3 regions of the Roseibium sp. AWQ4_290 genome follow, and region 1 is predicted to be linked to each of the others. Evidence: riboswitches for the same ligand, from Rfam matches in the RefSeq annotation. Region 1 holds a riboswitch; each other region holds the start of a gene.
What was found. Region 1 has a riboswitch for thiamine pyrophosphate ahead of ACXAH0_RS13030 (FAD-dependent oxidoreductase). Riboswitches for the same ligand answer to the same signal wherever they lie in the genome.
Positions count from the first base shown of each region.

Region 1 (3,265 bases):
CCCCGCTTAATATGCGGGCCGCCTCCACCAGCGCGAAGACATCGGGCTGGAGACTGTCGTGGTGGCCGATGACTTCCAGCTTGATCCAGTCGGTCTGGAACAGGTCCCGAGCCATTCGGGCGGTGGTGACCGCCTCCTGAACCGAGTGGCACCCGGCGGTGTTGGGTAGAATCTTGACTTTCAGCTCCCGGATCATGGCCCAGAACCGCCCGCCGGAGCCGCTGCCAGCCGTTTCCCTGCGCAAGGAGACGGTCAGGATCTGCGCGCCTGAGGCCGAAACAGCCTCCGCCAGGATCTGCGGGGACGGATATTGCGCTGTACCGAGCAGAAAGCGCGACCCGACCGTTTCGCCATAAAAGTTCAGCATAGGCTTACCCTCCCTGCATCGGCGACAGGATCTCGATCCGGTCCCCGTCCTGGAGAACACAGCCGGCCCGTTCTTCGGCGGCCACAAGGTCCCCGTTTCTGGCAGTGGCCAGAAAGTCATGGTCATAGGCCAGTTCGTCAAGCAGGGCGGCCAGTGTTGCACTGGCCCGGTCCTGCGCCTCGCCATTAATGATGAGCTTCAAGGGAGGTCTCCTGCAAAAGGGGAAGGATCTTGTCTGCCGCCGAAACGGCAAAATGGGGAGCAAGCAGAAAGCCGTGCCGGTAAAACCCATTCAGGGAGACGCTATTGCCGCTAAAGACAAGGCGCGGCAGATTGTCAGCATAGGCCGGGCGCAGGCCCGCCCCGGTCTCAACGATCTTGGCCTCGGCAAAACCCGTATGAAGGCTGTAGGCAGCGTTAAGCAGTTCCATGGTTGAGCGCACGGAGACCGGACCCCGGTCATCGCTTTCAATCATTGTCGCCCCGACCATGAAATGCCCGCCCTCCCTCGGAACCACATAGACCGGGATGCGCGGATGCAGAAAACGGACCGGGCGGGAGAACGTGACTTCAGGCGCGTGCAGGATCAGCATTTCCCCGCGCACCGGACGCAGCGCGGGATCTGGTGCCGCCATGCCCGTGCACTCGACGTTCAAGCCCGTGGCGGCAAAAAAGTCCCGGCAGCCGTAGCGAATCCGGCCCCCGCGTTCGCCCAGTCCGGCCTCAAGAGCCTTGAGGGCCTTGCGCGGATCAAGATGGGCTTCTCCGGCAAAAAACAACCCTCTTGCGAACCGGCCTGCCAGATCCGGCTCCAGAACGCCCAGCGCTTCGGCCTCCACCCACTCAAAGCCGCTGGTGCGCGACGCAAAACGGCTCAGCTCTCCAGCATCCCGCGGAGCGGCCACCACCAGAGTGCCCTTGCGGTGGACCTCGTCGGGCACGGCGGCGTCCCACCAGCCGATGGACTTTTCGCCCCAGGACAGCACCTGTTCTTCCGCGTTTTCCCGCTCACACCAGGGGGCCAGCATGCCGCCTGCGAGCCAGGACGCACTGGCGCAAAGGCTCTCATGCCGTTCAATCACCTCGACCTCGAGGCCGCGCGAGGCAAGTTCGTACGCCAGCGCCAGACCGGCAACGCCTGCGCCCTTGATGCCAAGCCTCATGACTGGGCCCAGGTCGGACGCAGATGTGTCTTCTGCCGGAAAGACCCGCTTGAAATCAGAAAAGCCATAGGATGTGTCTCCGCAAGGACCCTGAGAAGGTCCGGCCGTCCGGTCCCGTGGTTTCTGGAAGGGAGGCTCGCAGCCAACTGCCGCGGCCCTTCTCGGGGCCGCACACCCTCCCTTCGCCAGCATGACCTGGATCAGGTTCGTCGGGTCCCTGCGCTGCCTCTTGAGCCAGCAGTATCTCAGCCCCTTGTCAGGGCACCCCGGGTGAAACCTTCTTGTGCCGCCCGATCCCGGCTGTTGTCAAGTTACCGTTGGGAGGCGTGCACCCGGTCAGGAAGCCCGGAGAGAAAGGCCTCCACCTCGCCGATTGTCGCAATCCTCAGAACCGTCAGGTGATCCGGCGGGGCCTGATATATCTTTTCAAGTTTCAGACGGGCGCTGTGCCGGGTTCGCCAGATATAGCTCAGAAAATCAAGGGTCTGTCGGTCAAAGACTTCCGGGCAACCCTCGGTCAGATCCGGACGGCTCTGGCCGTGATACCGGATGGAGCGTTTCAAGACCCGGAACAGCCGCCGGGCCACCGGCACATCCAGCCAGATGAAGGTATCTGCACGGGCGACCCGTTCCGGATAGGTGTTTGAATGGCCGCCTTCGAAAATCCACACGTCTTCCATATGAACCTCGTGGCTCATCCGGTCCTTTTCGGCCATGGTTCTTTGAACCCAGCCGGGGCGGAATTGGATCTTGTCCATGTGATAGACCGGAAGGCCGGTCTTTTTGCCCAGCGCGACGGCAAGCGTACTCTTGCCAGAGCCCGGACCACCAACAATCATGACGCGCTTCATGCCGACCTGCACCTTGAAGAAAAAGGCCCGTCTTTATAGCCGCTTCTGAGCAGAAGAAAACCTGAAACAGACTGTTCAATGGACACGTCCCGACACGCGGCCCAAATGAGATGTCAGACGCGAATTGACGGAGAGGAGAGACTGATGAGCTGGTTGAACTGCCCTGATCCCATTCCCGGAGTTGCCTCAAGCTGTGACCCGATCGAAACAATCATAGTCCCGCGCACCTCTGACCTCGGCGGCTTCTCCGTCCGCCGCGCCCTGCCCTCGGCAAAGCGGCGCATGGTCGGCCCGTTCATCTTCTTTGACCAGATGGGACCGGCGGAGCTTCTGGTGGGCGGCGGCATAGATGTGCGCCCGCATCCCCATATCGGGCTGGCAACAGTCACTTATCTGTTTGAAGGCGAAATGTATCACCGGGACAGTCTCGGCACCGAGATCGCCATTGCCCCCGGCGCCCTCAACTGGATGAGCGCAGGCAAGGGCATCGTGCATTCCGAACGCGAACGCCCGGAGCGCCTGACCGCCAAACGTCCCCTCTTTGGTCTGCAGAGCTGGGTGGCGCTGCCGAAACACCTGGAAGAAGGCGACCCGACCTTTCAGCATCACGGAACGGAGGAACAGCCGGAATTCTCCGACAAGGGCGCTTCGGTCAAACTGATTGCGGGCAGTCTTTTCGGTCACACCGCGCCGGTCAACACCGCATCTGAAATGTTTTACGCGGACATCACCCTGGAGCCTGGCGCCAAGGCGCCGCTGGATGCAGGCTGGGAAGAACGTGGCCTTTATACAATCTCCGGCCAGATCACCATATCCGGGCAGTCCTTCGACCCGGCCCAGTTGCTGGTGTTCAAGGCAGGCGATCATCTGGTGGTCGAAAACAC
Region 1 is NZ_JBSWYG010000011.1:138,265-141,529, reverse strand. It holds gene ACXAH0_RS13040 (thiazole synthase) at 1-367, opposite strand, end outside; gene thiS (sulfur carrier protein ThiS) at 372-569, opposite strand; gene ACXAH0_RS13030 (FAD-dependent oxidoreductase) at 553-1,530, opposite strand; TPP riboswitch at 1,690-1,809, opposite strand; gene ACXAH0_RS13025 (P-loop NTPase family protein) at 1,842-2,381, opposite strand; gene ACXAH0_RS13020 (pirin family protein) at 2,526-3,265, shown strand, end outside.

Region 2 (3,265 bases), on a different contig from region 1:
GCCCCGGAAAAACGTTCTGGAGTTGTGATCGATGCCCGTAAGGAACCGGCTTTCCGGGGCTCGATCCGCGCTGGCGATGAAGGATATGACGCCGAAGAAGATGGTACAGACGAGGAGATGCCCTCGCTCTTTGCCGACCGGCATGAGCCGGTTCCGGTGCCGGTGCCTCAGGATCGGTCCAAACGGGAGCGGCCCAGCGCGTCGGATGCGTTGCGCGGGTCAGGGGCCGGACGCATGGTTCCGGTCGCGCTCGCTGGGGTTCTGGTTCTGATCGTTCTGGGCGCCGCCGCTTATTTCTTCCTGCCGTCGGAGGACCAGGCGGCGGTCAGCCGTCAGGAGACACCGGCAGAGGACACGCAGCCTGCCACTTTTCAGCCAGAGCCCGCGCCGTCCCAGGCCTCGGTGGCCGAGGACCCGGCAGATACGGGCGCAAGTGCCAAGAACACCGACAGGCTTCTGGATGACAGCGGCGGCGAGGTTGTTGCGCCTGATGCCCGCACGGTTACCACAACGACGATCACGCCGCAGCCGTCCGCACCGGTTGCCTCCACGCCCTCCTCGCCGGGAGCGGCCAGCACCGGCTCAACCTCTGCAATTCCGCTTGTGGAACCAGCCCAGCCGTCTGTTGGCGGGACACAGGGCGGTCTGGCAAGTATCACCCAGCCGGGAGCAAGCGCCTCTGCAAGCGCGCCAGCACCCAGTGGGGCCCAGCGGTCCATCCTCTATGAAGAAGGGGAAGATACGTCCGGAGCAGGTACGGCGTCTCAAGGGGCGGTTGTCTGGGGTCTGAGGCAAGAAACGGATCTCAACGGCAACCAGCTGTCTGTTCTGACCGCGCAAGTCGACATCCCCGAGCGTGGGGTGAAAGTTGATATCCGTATCAAGCCGAATGACGACACGTCACTGCCTGCAAGCCATCTGGTGGAAATCGAATATGACTTTCCGGACGGATTTGCGGCCGGGGACGTGGTCAATGTGCCAGGTCTTGTCATGAAGCCGACGGAAGAAGCCCGGGGCGATGCCCTGATCGGCGCGTCTGTGAAAGTCTCTCCCGGCATCTTCTGGATTGCCCTGTCGAATGACATCGACAAGGAAGAGCGCAATATGGGACTCTTGAGCGGGCGTGGCTGGATCGATATTCCGATGCTGTATGAAAACGGCAAGCGCGGCATCCTGACCCTCGAAAAGGGCGAAACGGGCAATGACGTCGTCAACAAGGCGGTTGCCTCCTGGCAAGCGGGCTAAGGCTTGAAAGAGCGCTCTGTCATCCGGTTTCAAACCGCTTTGCTGTGATATCTCTGATGTCTGGAAGCGAAAGTCAAAGCGCATGAAATGCGGTTGCTTCAGCCGTTTTCTCTCTGAAATGGCAGTGTCTTTAAGGTTTGCCGGAGAAAAGGTTTCCGGACCGGTCTTGCGTTTTGTCTCAAGGCGGGGCATGTTCGCGCCTCGGTCCGAGGGGTGTTCCGGTTTCCGGAGCTGAGATGGCGTTAAGCTGAACCCTTAGAACCTGATCCGGGTCATACCGGCGAAGGGACGGAATCCTTAGCCTATATCCCGGATCTCCAGTGTCATACTGGCTGGTCATTTTCCTGCTGTAACCGGATTCTGGAAGCTGCGGGGGCGCCAGCCGTGAGCGCCGGTCTCTTTTGCATGCCTTTGAATGGGTGTGCGAGGCCGGGGTGAGGACGGGAGATCCTATGCGTTCGTGTCTGCCAGGGCAGCCGTCATCGCACCAGCGAAGACCGGCTGCTGGAAAGAAAGATCCAAACAGCTGCCGTGCGCCCGGAGAGGCCGCATGAGAGACGTGCTGTTGGTGCTGAGGCGCATTGCCGTTTCTGTCCTTGCGGTCTTCGGGGTCTGGGCCTTACTTGTGGCGGTGTTTCAGCCGCCTGCATTCCTGCTGCCCGGCCCGGTCGATGTTCTGCGTGCCTTTCCCGCCAATGCAGGGTTTTTATTCTACCATGCGGGCATCACCGCGTCAGAGACCCTGCTGGGGTTTGTTCTTGGGGTGCTGTGCGGAACGGCGCTTGCCGTCTTGGTCTGGCTGTTTCCGCTCGCCGGACGCCTGGTCATGCCGGCCGTTCTGGTGACCCAGGCCTTGCCGGTCTTTGCCATTGCCCCTGTGCTTGTTCTCTGGCTCGGCTTCGGTATGACCTCCAAGATCGTCATGGCCATCCTGATCATCTTTTTCGCGGTGACCTCCACGGTCTATGACGGGTTGCGCCGGCTCGATCCCGGCCTTGCCGATCTTGCGCGCCTTTACCGGGTCAACCGGGTTCAGGAACTTGTGGTGTTCCGGCTGCCTGCGGCCCTTCCGGCGCTTGCCTCAGGGATGCGGGTGGCCGCCGTCTTTGCGCCCATAGGGGCGGTGGTTGGTGAATGGGCGGGGGCCAAAGGCGGGCTTGCCTTCATCATGCTGCAGGCCAATGCCCGCGGAAAAGCAGATCTTCTTTTTGCTGCAGTCATTTTGCTGGCCTTGATGGTTCTGGCGATGCGCGCTGCAGTCGACCACCTCACCCAACGTCTTGTTCCCTGGCAGGCCGAAGACTGACTGCCACATTCCGGAGGAGTTTCATGAAAAAAATCCTGTTGTCCCTGTCTCTTGCCACCGCACTTCTGGCCAGCGGTCCGGTTCAGGCGGCTGAGAAGCTTACCGTGCTTCTGGACTGGTTCACGAACCCCGATCATGCTCCTGTCATCACTGCGAAGACCAAGGGGTTCTTCGCGGCGGAAGGGCTGGAGGTGGAGCTGATCGAGCCGGCCGACCCGTCCATGCCGCCCAAGCTGGTTGCGGCCGGGCAGGGCGACATTGCCATTTCCTATCAGCCGACCCTGCATGCGCTGATCGAGGAAGGCCTGCCGGTGTCCTGGATCGGAACCCTTGTGGAAACGCCGCTTAACTCGCTGATCGTGCTCAAGGATGGGCCCATCAAGACCTTGAAGGACCTGAAGGGCAAGACCATCGGCTTTTCCGTGTCCGGCTTTGAAGATGCCATGCTGGGGCAGATGCTCAAATCGGTTGAACTGACCATCGATGATGTGGAGTTGATCAATGTGAATTTCTCCCTGTCTCCGGCGCTGATGGCAGGTCAGGTGGACGCGGTCATCGGGGCTTACCGCAATTTCGAGCTGACCCAGATCGAGATCGAGGGCAAGGAGGGGCGGGCCTTCTTCCCGGAAGAAAATGGCGTGCCGATTTTTGATGAGCTGGTCTATGTGGTCGGAAAGGATACGGTGGATGATCCGCGTTATGTCAAGTTTCTGG
Region 2 is NZ_JBSWYG010000004.1:218,623-221,887, forward strand. It holds gene ACXAH0_RS06035 (hypothetical protein) at 1-1,245, shown strand, start outside; TPP riboswitch at 1,445-1,551, shown strand; gene ACXAH0_RS06040 (ABC transporter permease) at 1,796-2,551, shown strand; gene ACXAH0_RS06045 (ABC transporter substrate-binding protein) at 2,575-3,265, shown strand, end outside.
Region 2: linked by a shared signal. The riboswitch ahead of ACXAH0_RS06040 (ABC transporter permease) and the one ahead of ACXAH0_RS13030 (FAD-dependent oxidoreductase) in region 1 are both predicted to bind thiamine pyrophosphate.

Region 3 (3,265 bases), on a different contig from region 1:
AGATGCCGTCAAAGAGCGCGGGGACAATGCCCCGCAACAAAGCGTGCGCAGCATCGCAAGACTTCTGCCCGGCAGGCTATTTCGGTGTGTACTGAAAAGTCTGCACCGGGCTTTTTGAGCCGTCCGGATAGATCAGTTGCACATCGATGCTCTCAACCGAGCCGGGCGGCAGCTCGAGATAGGGTTTGTCTTTCAGGACCGCATTGGGATTGTCCGGATCACACGGGGCCAGCTCCCAGATCTGATCCAGCGCTCCGCCATTTATTCCATAAAACACATAGTCGATGCCGCAGGTCCAGGATTCCAGATGGGTGAAATAGATCAGCTGCTTGCCCTGCCAGTCCCGGAACGACACCCAGTTCGCCTTGGTCATATCCAGAACAGTTTTGATCTGCTCCGGCGGCATGCCCTGGGCGAGGGCGGGCTGGGACAGGGCGGCGGCAAGGTTTGGCAGGGTGGCCGCAAAGGCCAGCAATTTAAAACAGCGCATGCTCATCCTCCAGGTCCGGCACACCGCAATGACGCAGCCAGAGCAAACCGCGTCTCATCTTGTCTGCGTTTCGCTGCCAGACATTCAGAGATGTCGACGCAGACCGCAAAACGGTTTGAACCCGTTTGACCGTGGCGCCCCCTAGAACGCCTTGAACGTGATAATCGTCTTGGTGTCCTGAATTCCGTCGATCGGATGAACCTTTTCATTGACGAAATGGCCGATATCCGCGCTTTCTTCGACATAGAACTTCACCAGAAGATCATAGTCTCCGCTGGTTGAATAGACCTCGGAGGCGATTTCCGCATCGGCAATGGCGTTGGCAACCTGGTAGGTCTTGCCCAGCTGGCATTTGATCATCACGAAAAACGGGACCATGGGGTGCTCCAGGATGTTGGCATGAACTGTTCCTGCAAGCACATGGCCGATCTGGCCGCCGCAGTCAATTGCCGCATGGCAGGTCTTCCGGCCGCAAGGCTTGCAATCCCCCTGGAGGCTTGTTAGCAGTGCGGTCTTCTCATGGGGGTGCCCGGCAGGTTTGATCGGGCTGAGAGGCTGCCGCCAACTCCTTGAACCTGATCCGGTTGATCCCGGCGGAGGGAGTTGAGATGAAGACCGTTCCGGCCTCCGGCCAAATGCCTTCCTTCCCTTCTCTCTGATTGGATCATCCGCCTGCTGGAGGCAAGTGCATGAGCCTGTCCGTTGCCGCATCCACACAGCCGCTTGCAGCGGATACCGTCTTCCGCTTGCTTGAGCGGGTGCGCGCGCGCAGTCCCCGTGTTCACACGGTGACCAATGCGGTTGCGCAGACCTTTACCGCCAATGTGCTTTTGGCCATCGGCGCGGTGCCATCCATGACAATTGCGCCGGAGGAAGTGGCCGGATTTGCCGCCAGCGCCGATGCGCTGTTGCTCAATCTGGGCACGCTGGATGCGGACCGGCGGCAGGCCATTCCGCTGGCCTTTGACGCTGCCAGATCAGCGGGCCGCCCGGTCTGTATGGATCCTGTTTTTGTCAACCGCTCGCCGGTCCGCTGCGCCTTTGCCCGTGAACTTCTGGGCCGGGGGCCGGATCTGGTGCGCCTGAACGGGGCCGAACTGGAAGCTTTGTGTCCGGACCGGCAAGATGTGGACGCGGTTATTTCCGCTGGCACAGTGCTGGCAGTCACGGGGGCTGAAGACAAGGTGGAGAGCCTGAGCGGAGATTACCGCCTGCAGAACGGCCATCCGCTGCTGGCGCGGGTGACGGCGACCGGCTGCGCGGGCGGGGCGGTTCTGGCCGCCTTTGCCAGCGTGGAGGAGGACCGGGCGCTCGCGGCTGCGTGCGCTCTGTCCGTGTTCAACATTGCCGGGGACGTGGCGGCTGAGCGGGCGCGCGGCCCGGGCAGTCTGGTGCCGGAGCTGCTGGACGCGCTCTATGCTCTGTCGCTGCGCGATATCGAGAGATTGCTGAGAACCGCGTGAGCGGCGTTCCATTCACAAACTGTCAGGAGGGTGTCATGACCGCGATTGCGGTAACCATTGCAGGATCGGATTCAGGCGGTGGCGCGGGAATTCAGGCGGACTTGAAGACCTTTTCTGCCAATGGTGTCTATGGGGCCAGTGTTCTGGCCGCGCTGACCGCCCAGAATACGCTCGGGGTTAGCGCCATTCATGAGGTCCCTGTGGAGTTTGTGCGGGCGCAGATGACGGCGGTCTATTCTGACCTCAAGGTGAGTGCGACCAAAATCGGCATGCTGTCGGGCACGGCCATCATCGAAGCTGTGGCGGCTGGTCTGGACGCGGCTGAAACGGGTGCCGTCGTTCTGGACCCGGTCATGGTGGCGGCCTCCGGCGATCCGCTGCTGTCTGACGGTGCGGTTGCGAGCCTGATCGAGTGTCTTTTGCCGCGCGCCGACATCATCACGCCCAATCTCCACGAAGCAGCCCGCATGCTGGAGACAGAAGTTGCGGCTGATGAAGAGGAGATGCGCGCTCAGGCGGAGCAGCTTTTGCGGCTGGGCGCTTGCTCCGTTCTGCTGAAGGGTGGCCACGGGGGGGGCGCTGAGAGTGCAGACCTGTTTGCCGACGGCACGGGCCGGGAGATCTGGCTGCGGGAGACGCGGCTTGAAACGCTAAACACCCATGGCACCGGCTGCACCCTGTCATCGGCCATTGCCGCAGGACTGGCCAAGGGCGAACCGCTGGAGCAGGCTCTTGCAGAGGCCAAACGCTATGTGCATGCGGCGATTGCCGCTGCCGACGATCTGAAGATCGGGGCCGGGCATGGACCGGTGCATCATTTTCACGCCCTTTGGAGCCAGTGACATGCCAGAAGACACCCGTTTATCCTCGAAGTCCTCTTTGAGCCGCCGGGCCTTTGTCGGCGCTGCGACTGGGGGCGCCGCAGCGGCCGGGGCAAGCTTGCTGCCGGCACCAGCGCTGGCACAAGGGGCAGCAGACGCAGTGACCTGGAAGATGGTGACCTCCTGGCCGAAGAACCTGCCGGGACCGGGCGTGACTGCACAGCGGATTGCCGATCAGGTGGCCCGCCTGTCCAAAGGGCGTTTCCAGATCCATCTTTATGCGGCCGGAGAGCTGGTGCCTGCCCTTGGTGTCTTTGATGCGGTTTCGGCCGGTACCGCCGAAATGGGCCACTCGGCCTCCTTTTTCTGGCAAGGCAAGATCCCGGCCTCGGTGTTCTTTACGGCCGTGCCGTTTGGCCTGCTGCCCTTTGAGCACATAAGCTGGATCGAGCAGGGAGGCGGCCAGGCGTTGTGGGACGAACTCTATGCGC
Region 3 is NZ_JBSWYG010000001.1:113,656-116,920, reverse strand. It holds gene ACXAH0_RS00500 (hypothetical protein) at 77-490, opposite strand; gene ACXAH0_RS00495 (Lrp/AsnC ligand binding domain-containing protein) at 632-868, opposite strand; TPP riboswitch at 1,002-1,110, shown strand; gene thiM (hydroxyethylthiazole kinase) at 1,180-1,953, shown strand; gene thiD (bifunctional hydroxymethylpyrimidine kinase/phosphomethylpyrimidine kinase) at 1,989-2,795, shown strand; gene ACXAH0_RS00480 (TRAP transporter substrate-binding protein) at 2,797-3,265, shown strand, end outside.
Region 3: linked by a shared signal. The riboswitch ahead of thiM (hydroxyethylthiazole kinase) and the one ahead of ACXAH0_RS13030 (FAD-dependent oxidoreductase) in region 1 are both predicted to bind thiamine pyrophosphate.